2 regions of the Roseburia sp. AM23-20 genome follow, and region 2 is predicted to be linked to the other one. Evidence: predicted binding sites of a transcription regulator. Region 2 holds the regulator's gene; the other holds the start of a gene.
The links. Region 2 encodes Rex, which represses fermentation and respiration genes when NADH is low (regulators of the CRP and FNR family bind a similar motif). Its sites were predicted from a motif close to ATTGTTAANTANTTAACAAT; they were not measured.

Region 1: the regulator Rex is predicted to act here: its motif matches at 2,537-2,556, upstream of DW650_RS10195 (acetyl-CoA C-acetyltransferase).

The regions. Positions count from the first base shown of each region.
Region 1 covers NZ_QRHS01000011.1:67,689-73,026, reverse strand. The annotation lists gene DW650_RS10205 (acyl-CoA dehydrogenase) at 1-278, opposite strand, end outside; gene DW650_RS10200 (3-hydroxyacyl-CoA dehydrogenase family protein) at 308-1,180, opposite strand; gene DW650_RS10195 (acetyl-CoA C-acetyltransferase) at 1,274-2,455, opposite strand; gene DW650_RS10185 (cell wall hydrolase) at 2,802-3,941, opposite strand; gene DW650_RS10180 (HD-GYP domain-containing protein) at 4,166-5,338, shown strand, end outside.
Region 2 covers NZ_QRHS01000001.1:265,732-271,069, reverse strand. The annotation lists gene DW650_RS01245 (NADP-dependent isocitrate dehydrogenase) at 1-450, shown strand, start outside; gene abc-f (ribosomal protection-like ABC-F family protein) at 447-2,384, shown strand; gene DW650_RS01235 (redox-sensing transcriptional repressor Rex) at 2,510-3,163, shown strand; gene DW650_RS01230 (NAD(P)H-hydrate dehydratase) at 3,250-4,812, shown strand; gene alr (alanine racemase) at 4,845-5,338, shown strand, end outside.

The DNA.
Region 1 (5,338 bases), on a different contig from region 2:
AGAGATGTATGTGCAGATACAACAACACCTGTGGTTGCGCAAACTTTAGATAACTCTTCTACGCACATAACGTATGTAAGAGGATCACAACCCTGTCCACCATATTCTTTCGGAACCGGAATTCCCATGAATCCGTATTTCTGCATTTTCTTAACCGTTTCTGCCGGGAAAGCTTCTGTCTCATCTGTTTCCTGTGCAAGCGGTTTTACTTCTGTTTCAGCAAATTCCTTGAATAAGGAACGCGCCATTTCATGTTTCTTGTCTAAAGTGAAATCCATGATCTAATTTTCCTCCATAAATATTTATTTTACTGAGCATCGACCGGAGTCTTTGTACGATCAGCATTGTATACATAGAATCCCTTGCCGCTCTTTGCTCCAAGGTTACCACCACGAACCATCTTACGGATCAGTGGGCATGCACGATATTTGCTGTCGCCTGTCTCTTTGTAAAGTACATCCATGATAGCAAGGCAGATATCAAGACCGATGAAATCACCTAACTCTAACGGTCCCATTGGGTGGTTAGCACCAAGTTTCATAGCTGCATCGATACCAGCGATATCGGAAACACCTTCCATTTTGATGAATGCAGCTTCATTGATCATTGGGATTAAGATACGGTTTACAACGAAACCAGCAGCCTCATTAACCTGTACCGGAGTTTTTCCGATCTCTTCAGAGATTTTCTTAATAGCGGAAACAGTTTCATCCGGAGTATTCACACCAGCGATAACCTCGATCAGTTTCATACGGTCTGCCGGGTTGAAGAAATGCATACCAACCATTGGACGGTTTAATCCGTTTCCGATCTCTGTGATGGAAAGACTGGATGTGTTAGAAGCGAAGATACAATCTGGTTTTGCGATCTCGTCTAATTCTTTGAAAGTAGTTTTCTTTACTTCCATGTTCTCGAAAGCTGCCTCTACGATCAGATCACAGTCTTTGCAAAGGTCTTCTTTTAAACCTGGAGTGATTTTTGCAAGGATGCCATCAACAGCTTCCTGTGTCATTTTTCCTTTTTCTACTAATCTTGCATAACCTTTTTTGATTTTCTCTTTTCCGCCTTCAGCCCACTCCTGCTTGATATCGCAAAGTGCTACTTCATATCCTTCTACCTGAGCAAATGCTTTTGCAATGCCCTGTCCCATAGTTCCTGCACCAATAACGCCAACCTTCATTTCGGTTACCTCCTGAAAATAATTATGTTAACTGTATGTTTGAAAAATGCAATCCCCGGGAAGTCATTCCCCGGGAATTACTATAAAAAACTATTATCTCTCAACGATTGTAGAGCATCCCATACCACCGCCGATGCAAAGTGTAGCAAGACCTCTCTTAGCGTCTCTCTTCTGCATCTCATGCAGTAATGTAACAAGGATACGGCATCCGGAAGCACCTACCGGGTGTCCTAATGCGATTGCACCACCGTTTACGTTTACTTTTGACATATCGAATTTCAGATCTCTTGCTACTGCGATAGACTGAGCTGCGAATGCTTCGTTTGCTTCGATCAAGTCCATATCATCAATGGATAAACCTGTTTTAGCTAATACTTTTCTTGTAGAAGCAACAGGACCAACACCCATGATCTCTGGCTCAACTCCGCCAAGAGCACCTGCTACCCATGTAGCCATTGGTGTAACACCAAGTTCTTTTGCTTTCTCTTCGCTCATAACAACGATTGCTGCTGCACCATCGTTGATACCGGAAGCGTTACCTGCTGTAACAAGTCCGCCCTCTTTACCAGAGCAGCATTTTAATTTTGCTAAAGACTCAGCAGTTGTACCGGCACGTGGTCCCTCATCTTTCACGAAATCAACGATCTCTTTTTTCACTTTAACAGGAACCGGAACGATCTCATCATCAAATTTGCCTTCAGCGATTGCTTTTTCACATTTCTGCTGGCTGTTTGCTGAGAACTCGTCAAGTTCTTCTCTTGTAATGCCATATTTATCACATACGTTCTCTGCAGTGATCATCATATGATAGTGGTTGAATGCATCTGTTAATGCATCATTTACCATTGTATCGATGATCGTTGCATTGTTCATACGATATCCAAAACGAGCTTTTGTCATAGCATATGGTGCCATAGACATGTTTTCCATACCACCTGCAACAACGATATCAGCCTCACCTGCCATGATCATGGTAGCTGCATCATTGACACATTTTAAACCAGAACCACAAACAACGTTGATCGTGATTGCCGGAACTTCGATTGGCAGTCCTGCTTTGATTGCTGCCTGACGTGCAACGTTCTGACCCTGAGCTGCCTGGATTACACAACCCATTTTTACCTCGTCAACCATCTCCGGTTTAACGTTTGCTCTTCTTAAAGCCTCTTTGATAACGATTGCACCTAAGTCTGCTGCTGGAGTATTGCTTAATGCTCCACCCATTTTACCGATTGCGGTACGGCAAGCACCTGCTAAAACTACTTTCTTTGCCATTTTGAATTCTCCTTTCAATTTAACACAAAGCTCTGCATTTGCAGAGAATTTGTTTCTTTCTCTTTCATTTTGCCGAAAAATGCTGTTAATTTTTTAACAATCTTTTTTAAAAAAATAAATTCAAACTTTTGGTTGAAATTTATCTTTTTTTCTTTTCAATTTAAAAAGCTCATTACTATGTAAATCAGCTATTTTTCTGCATTTCTTGTACTTTCTTATGCTAACATATTTCACAATTAATTGCAATAGCTTTCTTTATTTTTCATCTTTGTAAACAATTTTCCACATCCTTTTTGCTCCATTTTGCAGGGTTTTTTGTTAAATTTTTATCATTTTATCATTTTGTTTAATAAAACACATGATTACCTATAACTGTTCCTTCTATTATGCCGTTATTCACACGAAAATACAGACAATTTGTTGTGCTCGTTCCACCCAGCACCGCCTGTGCTGCACTCATACAATCGGAAGCAACTCCCTGCTCCAGACGGTATGCAAGACGACCGCTGGCAACCGGAGAGAACTGCCCTCCCTGATAAATCACACCGGAAACTGTATTCGGAAAATAGGAACTTCTGACACGGTTCATGATCACGCTGCCCACCGCAAGTTTTCCATCATATGGCTCGCCCCATGCCTCACACTGGATGATGGCAGCTAACAGATACGCATCGCTCTGTGCCGGTGCGTATGTCACATTCGACCTGTTTTCCTGTTCCTGCTTTTTGATGGCTGCAAGGCGCGCAGCATCCTCTTTTGCCTTCTGTATCTCAAGCTGCTTTTCGTATTCGATCATTTTCTTGATCTTTGCATCGATCGACTCCACATCGGACTGTGCATCTTCAATTTTCTCGCTGGATTCCTGTATCTTCTTCTGCGTATCCTCGATCAGGCTGTTGACTTTTTCCTGCTCTTTCTGTTTTTCCTGCTGTAATACAGTCAGTTCTTCCTTCTGCTTCTCGAGTTCCTTTTTCTGTTCTTTGATCTGCTCCGTGAGCTCCTGATATGCCGTAAGCATATTTCTGTCGTACTGATTGATTGCACTTGTATATTCCGCCTGATTTAAAAATTCTGCGATGGAGGACGCATGAATAAGCATGTCCCATACAGACTGATTGCCATTTTCATAAATATACTGAATGCGCACTTTCATATCTTCATACTGCTCTGCTGATCGTTCCTCGGAACGTTTCAGATCTTCCGCCGCCGTATTGATCTCGTCCTCTTTCTGTGCTGCCTGCTGCTCTAACTGGTTCATATCGGAAGTGATCGTATTTAACTGTCCATTCAGTCCGCTAAGGTCGCTCTCCAACCCCTGTTTTTCATTGGTCAGGCTGTCCACCTGATCTTTCGCATCTTCTTTCTGTTTCTTAAGGTCTGTGATCTGGTCTTTTGCCTTATCAATATCTTTCTGTGTCGTTCCTGCATGGACAGTTGCCGTAACAAGCATGCAGCCGGTCAGTATTCCTCCCAGGATTCTTCTCAAAAAATTGTGTCTCATGCTGTTCCTTTCGGCTGAACAGTAACCTTTCGGCTGCTGTTGTATTTTTCGTTCATTGTATTTCTTCTATTAATATGGTATTATAGCATGTAAAGCACAATATGAATATTAATTTTTTCACATACCATTATTGGGGGAATATTCAGGCATCTGGTGTCTGGATATGGTATAAAAAAGCCTGATAATCATCACAGGGGGAGGATTTACCTATGCAATTTGTAAAAACAGCAGATTTAAAACCCGGCATGAGACTTGCAAAACCAATCTACAATAAGATGGGTGTTCTTCTTTATGAAAGAGACACACTTTTAACCATGCAGGGTATTAACAGTATCGAAAACTTTGGTCTGATCGGTATTTTTATTCTTGAGCCGGCAGAGCCGGTACCGCCTCTTTCCAGAGAGGATCTTGAATTCGAACAGTTCCAGACGATATATGTTTTTAAACTAAAAGAAAATATGGATCGTCTGCAGGCCAATCAGGCACCTGTTTCGCTGAGCGATCTCGTCCGGGACATCCAGACACATTACGGCAGTCTTGATCACAAATTAAATTTTGCACAAAACCTGCGAAGTTCTGCAGATTTTGTTTACAAACATTCCATCAGTGTCGGCATTCTCTGTGCGATGATCACAAATCAGATGCATCTGCCTGCTGCAGAACAGACAGCCCTTATCACAGCTGCGCTTCTCTACGATTTTGGTTATCTGTATGTACCACAGACAGTGTTAGACAAGGGGGATGACCTTACAACAGCAGATAAGGATTTTATCCAGCTCAACTTAGAGCGCGGTTATGAAACGCTCCGCCCGGACCGTGGTGATTATAAATTCCCGGTACATACGCTTGATATCATCCAGCAGATCATTTTTAAAAACAGCCGTACTTTAAAAGTCAAAGAACCGGCAGACAATATCCGTCTTCTCGTCGATATTTTAGCAGTAGCGGACGAATTTGACCATCTGACCGCAATGAACATTAACAAACCGCCAATTTCAGAAATTGCTGCCATGGGACGTCTGAAAAAGGATAAAGCCACCTACAATCCGCTCGTACTTTCCGCTTTAGCAGAATGTATCCATATTCTTCCGACCGGTGCATGTGTTGATCTTTCCGATGGAGAAAAAGCCCTTGTGCTTGCAGAGAATCCGGCTGATTTTCTTCATCCGATGGTACTGAAGTTTTCCACAAACATGATATACGATTTAAGTGACCCGGTGATCAGTAAATCTTTAAAGATCACAGATATCATGAAAACTATGGACAACCGCATCGCTTTAGACAAAGATTCTGTCAAACAATTTGTCTCTGATGCCTATATCAAAGAAACGGCAGACCGTTTCCGCAAGGTTAAACTTCAGATTGCCCAGCACAAGCAAAGT
Region 2 (5,338 bases):
CGTGTAATGAAGTCTGAGGGTGGTTATATCTGGGCATGTAAAAATTATGATGGAGATGTCATGAGTGATATGGTTTCAAGTGCATTTGGTTCACTTGCCATGATGACTTCTGTATTAGTTTCCCCGGATGGATATTATGAATATGAAGCTGCACATGGAACGGTACAGCGCCATTATTACAAACACTTAAAAGGTGAGGAGACATCCACAAACTCTGTTGCAACTATTTTTGCATGGACAGGTGCACTTAAGAAACGTGGAGAACTTGATTCTAACCAGGCATTATCTGATTTTGCAGAAAAACTTGAAAAGGCTTGTATAAAGACCATTGAAGATGGTAAAATGACAAAAGACCTTGCGCTGATTACTACAAATCCGAATCCGGTTGTATTAAACAGCGAAAATTTCATCAAGGCAATCAGAACAACATTAGAGGAAAGTTTAAAATGATTTTGTCATGTCAGAGTATCTCAAAGTCTTTTGGAACAGATGAGATCTTAAAAGATGTAAGTTTTCATATTGAAGCAAACGAAAAAGCAGCGATTGTCGGCATCAATGGTGCCGGCAAGTCTACGCTGCTTAAAATTATTATGGGCGAAGAAACGTCCGATACCGGTGAAGTGATCCTTGCAAAAGATAAAACAATCGGTTATCTGGCACAGTATCAGGATGTATCGGGGCACAGAACCATTTATGACGAAGTTCTTAATGCAAGAGCTGACATCCTTGAAATGGAACAGAAACTCCGCAATATGGAGTCAGAAATGAATCAGCAGACCGGTGGGGAACTGGAAAAACTGATGGAGGTTTATCATCGTCTGAGCCACGAATTTGAACTGCAGGGCGGATATGCATACCGGAGTGAAGTAACCGGTATTTTAAAAGGACTTGGTTTTTCGGACGAAGATTTAACAAAACAGATGAATGAATTGTCCGGAGGACAGAAAACCAGGGTTTCGCTTGGCAAACTCTTAGTCACAAAGCCGGATGTATTACTTTTAGATGAGCCGACAAACCATCTGGATATGGAGTCGATCCGCTGGCTTGAGAATTTTCTGCGGGCTTACAAAGGGGCTGTTGTGATCGTAGCACATGACCGTTATTTTCTGGATCGCGTTGTCACAAAAGTTGTAGAGATTTTCCAGCATAAAGCGTATGTATATCAGGGAAATTACTCGGATTTTGCGAAGAAGAAAGCAAAAGTCCGTGAAGATCTGTTAAAACAATATTATAATCAGCAGCGTGAGATCAGACATCAGGAAGAAGTTATCACAAAGTTAAAATCGTTTAACCGTGAAAAATCCATCAAGCGTGCGGAGAGCCGCGAAAAGATGTTAGACAAGATAGAACGTATTGAAAAACCGGTTGAGGACAATACAGACATTAAGATCGTGTTAGAGCCAAATGTGGTCAGCGGAAATGATGTCCTTACGGTGTCAGGTCTTGCAAAATCATATCCGCCGGTTACATTGTTTTCGGATATCTCATTCGAGATTAAACGTGGGGAGCGGGTAGCACTGATCGGCAATAACGGAACCGGGAAAACGACCATCTTAAAGATCATCAATAATCTGATACAGGCAGATGGTGGTACGGTAACACTTGGTTCGAATGTTCACATTGGATATTACGATCAGGAACATCAGCTTTTACATATGGATAAAACCATATTTGAAGAGATCTCAGATGCTTATCCAGAGCTGAATAACACAAAGATCCGCAATGTACTGGCAGCCTTTTTATTTACAAATGATGATGTGTTTAAGCGGATCTCAGATTTAAGCGGTGGTGAAAGAGGCCGTGTCTCCCTGGCAAAACTGATGCTTTCAGATGCTAATTTTCTTATTTTAGATGAGCCGACAAACCATCTGGACATTACATCCAAGGAAATTTTGGAATCTGCATTAAACCAGTATACAGGAACGGTATTTTTTGTTTCACATGACCGCTATTTTATCAATCAGACAGCAACAAGAATCCTGGAGCTGACAGGTGAAACAATTGTAAATTATATCGGAAACTATGATTATTATCTGGAAAAACATGATATTATGACGCAGTTGTATGTGAAACAGCCAGAAACTTCAGATGTGCAGCCTAAGAAACAGGATGATGCCGTTAATAAGCTCGACTGGCAGGCACAAAAAGCAGAGCAGGCAAGGATTCGTAAAATTGAAAACAGTTTAAAAAAAGCCGAGGAAGAGATTGCCGCACTTGAAAGTGAAATAAGCATGATCGATGAAGAATGTGCAAAGCCGGAAAACGCAGTTAATTCCGCAAAATTAAATGAGCTTGCAGCAAGACAGCAGGAGTGCAGGGAACGACTGGAAACTTGCTATGAAACCTGGGAAGAGCTGTCAATGCAGTTAGATGAAACTGATTGATGATATTTCCTGATAAAACAGAAAACATCTTATTGAAAAAAAGATAGTTAAATTTTTCACACATTGACAGACACAGGGGAAATCACTATAATAAACAAGAGAACGTAAGAAAGGTGGAACCTTTTGTGCAGGAAAAAGAAATATCACAGGCAGTTATCCGGAGAATGCCGCGTTATTACCGCTACCTCGGAGAACTCTTAGATGCCGGTGTAGAACGTATATCATCCAATGATCTGAGTAAACGAATGAATGTGACTGCATCCCAGATCAGACAGGATCTGAATAATTTTGGTGGTTTTGGCCAGCAGGGTTATGGTTATAATGTAAAGTTTTTATATGAGGAAATCGGTAAGATATTAGGTTTAAATGAAAGACACAATATTATTGTGGTGGGTGCAGGTAATCTTGGACAGGCACTTACAAACTATGTGAAATTTGAAAAACTTGGTTTTGTGATCATAGGACTGTTTGATGTAAATCCTGCATTGGACGGTGTGACCGTGCGTGGAATCAAAATCCGCATGCTGGATGAATTAGAGAGTTTCTGTGCAGAAAATCAGGTGGATATTGCGGCGCTTACTATGCCAAAGGAAAAGGCTGATGCCATTGCAAACAGACTAGTCGGACTTGGAATCCGCGCAATCTGGAATTTTGCGCATGTAGACCTGGAGCTCATTGATAAAAATGTTGTTGTAGAGAATGTACATCTTTCCGACAGTTTGATGCAGTTATCTTACAACATTGTCAGAAACAAAAAAGCAGAAAAAAACGGTAACTGAAAAGGGTGCCATAAATTCAGGAAGCAATTAGCTGCCGCACAGATCTTTGTGCGGCGTTTTTTGCTTATAACAGGGGGCTTATTATCATGAAGTATCTTGTAAACAGCAGGGAAATGCAAAAATATGACGCAAATACCGTTTCACATTTTAAGGTTCCGGGACTTCTTCTGATGGAGCGTGCAGCAATAACATTTGTAAATGAACTCCATAAGCAAAAAGTCGATCTCTCAGAAGTTCTTATCGTATGCGGCAGCGGAAATAATGGTGGAGATGGTCTTGCGATCGCCCGCCTTTTATTTCTGGAGGGACATACTGTTACAGTTGTTTTTGCTGGAAATAAAGATCATTGCTCGGAGCAAAACAGAATCCAGCAGGATATTTTAAATGCATATGGTGTTCCTGTCTATACGGATTTACCGGAACAGATCAGACCAACAACTGTCATAGATGCACTATTTGGTGTAGGGTTGTCGAGAGACGTGACTGGTACTTATGCAGATATATTATGTTGTATGAATACACTTCCGGGAGAAAAAGTGGCAGTGGATATTGCATCCGGAATTTCTGCAGGTACAGGTGCTGTCCTTGGTATGGCATTTCGTGCAGATATCACGATCACATTCGCATTTGCGAAATTAGGCAGTATTCTCTGGCCGGGAAATGAATATGCCGGCAGAGTGATCGTATGTGATATCGGTATCACGAAAGAAAGCTGGCTGGGAGAGACACCGTCAGTAATGGCATTGGAAACGAAAGATTTATTGCTGCTCCCGGAGAGAAAAAGTCATTCTAATAAAGGAAGCTATGGAAAACTTTTGCTGATCGCAGGAAGTGTCAATATGGCAGGGGCGGCAGTTTTATCTGCAAAAGCTGCTTACGCCACAGGATGCGGTCTGGTGCGTGTGCTGACGCCGGAAGAAAACAGGATTATTTTACAGAGCTGTGTTCCAGAGGCGGTTCTTACTACTTATGATAAAAATGCTGCTCCGGGGAAGGCTGTATTACAGGAGGCTTTTGATTGGGCAGATGCCATTGTGGCAGGTCCCGGGCTTGGGAAAGAAAAAACTGCTGCACAGATATTAAATTTTGTGTTAGAATATGGAACGTCACAGGAAAAGAAAGCAATTCTTTTTGATGCGGATGCGTTAAATCTGATAGCAGAGCAGAATGACTTACCAGAGGCAGATATCTGGAAAAATTTTAAAATCCCGGCAGTGATCACACCTCATCCCGGAGAGATGAGCCGGCTTACCGGAAAAACAGTCAATGAGATCCAGCATCATTTGCTTCAGACTGCTGCGGATTATGCAAAAGAATATCACGTTGTATGTGTCTTAAAAGACGAACATACCGTAACTGCACTGCCGGATGGTAAAAAATACCTGAATCTTTCCGGCAATTCCGGAATGGCAACAGCAGGAAGCGGAGATGTGTTAAGCGGTGTGATCGGTACACTTATGGCACAGAAAATAACACCTTACCAGGCGGCTCCTCTTGGGGTATATCTTCATGGCCTGTCCGGTGATCTTATGATACGCACAACGGGGTTACAGGGGCTTACAGCCTCAGATCTGATCTGTGGTATTAAAAAAGTTCTGAATATTTATACTACAAAGCCGATCGATAATGAACAAAAATTCGTTGAATAAAAAACGGTAAACAAAATAGATGGAGGATCAACATGAACAGATACAGCAGAGTGCATGCGGAAATCGATCTGGATGCAATTCTACACAACATGGATGCGATGCGCGGAAACATTGCAAAAGACACAAAAATTATGGCTGTCATTAAGGCAGATGGCTACGGACATGGTGCCGTAGAGATTGCAGAGACGATTGAAAAACTGGATTATCTTTATGGTTATGCAGTTGCCACGGTTGAGGAAGGACTTATCCTTCGTAATCACGGAATCCAGAAACCGATCCTGATCTTAGGATATGTATTCCCGGACCAGTATGTGGATATGATTAAAGCAGGTATCCGTCCAACCGTATTTACAAAAGAGATGGCAGAAAAACTTTCCGTTGCCGCAGCAAGTATCGGAAGAGACTGCAAGATCCATTTCGCGATCGATACCGGAATGAGCCGGATCGGTTATCAGGTCACAGAAGACGCAGCAGATGAGATGGCACAGCTTTCAAAACTGCCGCATATTATAGTGGAGGGTATTTT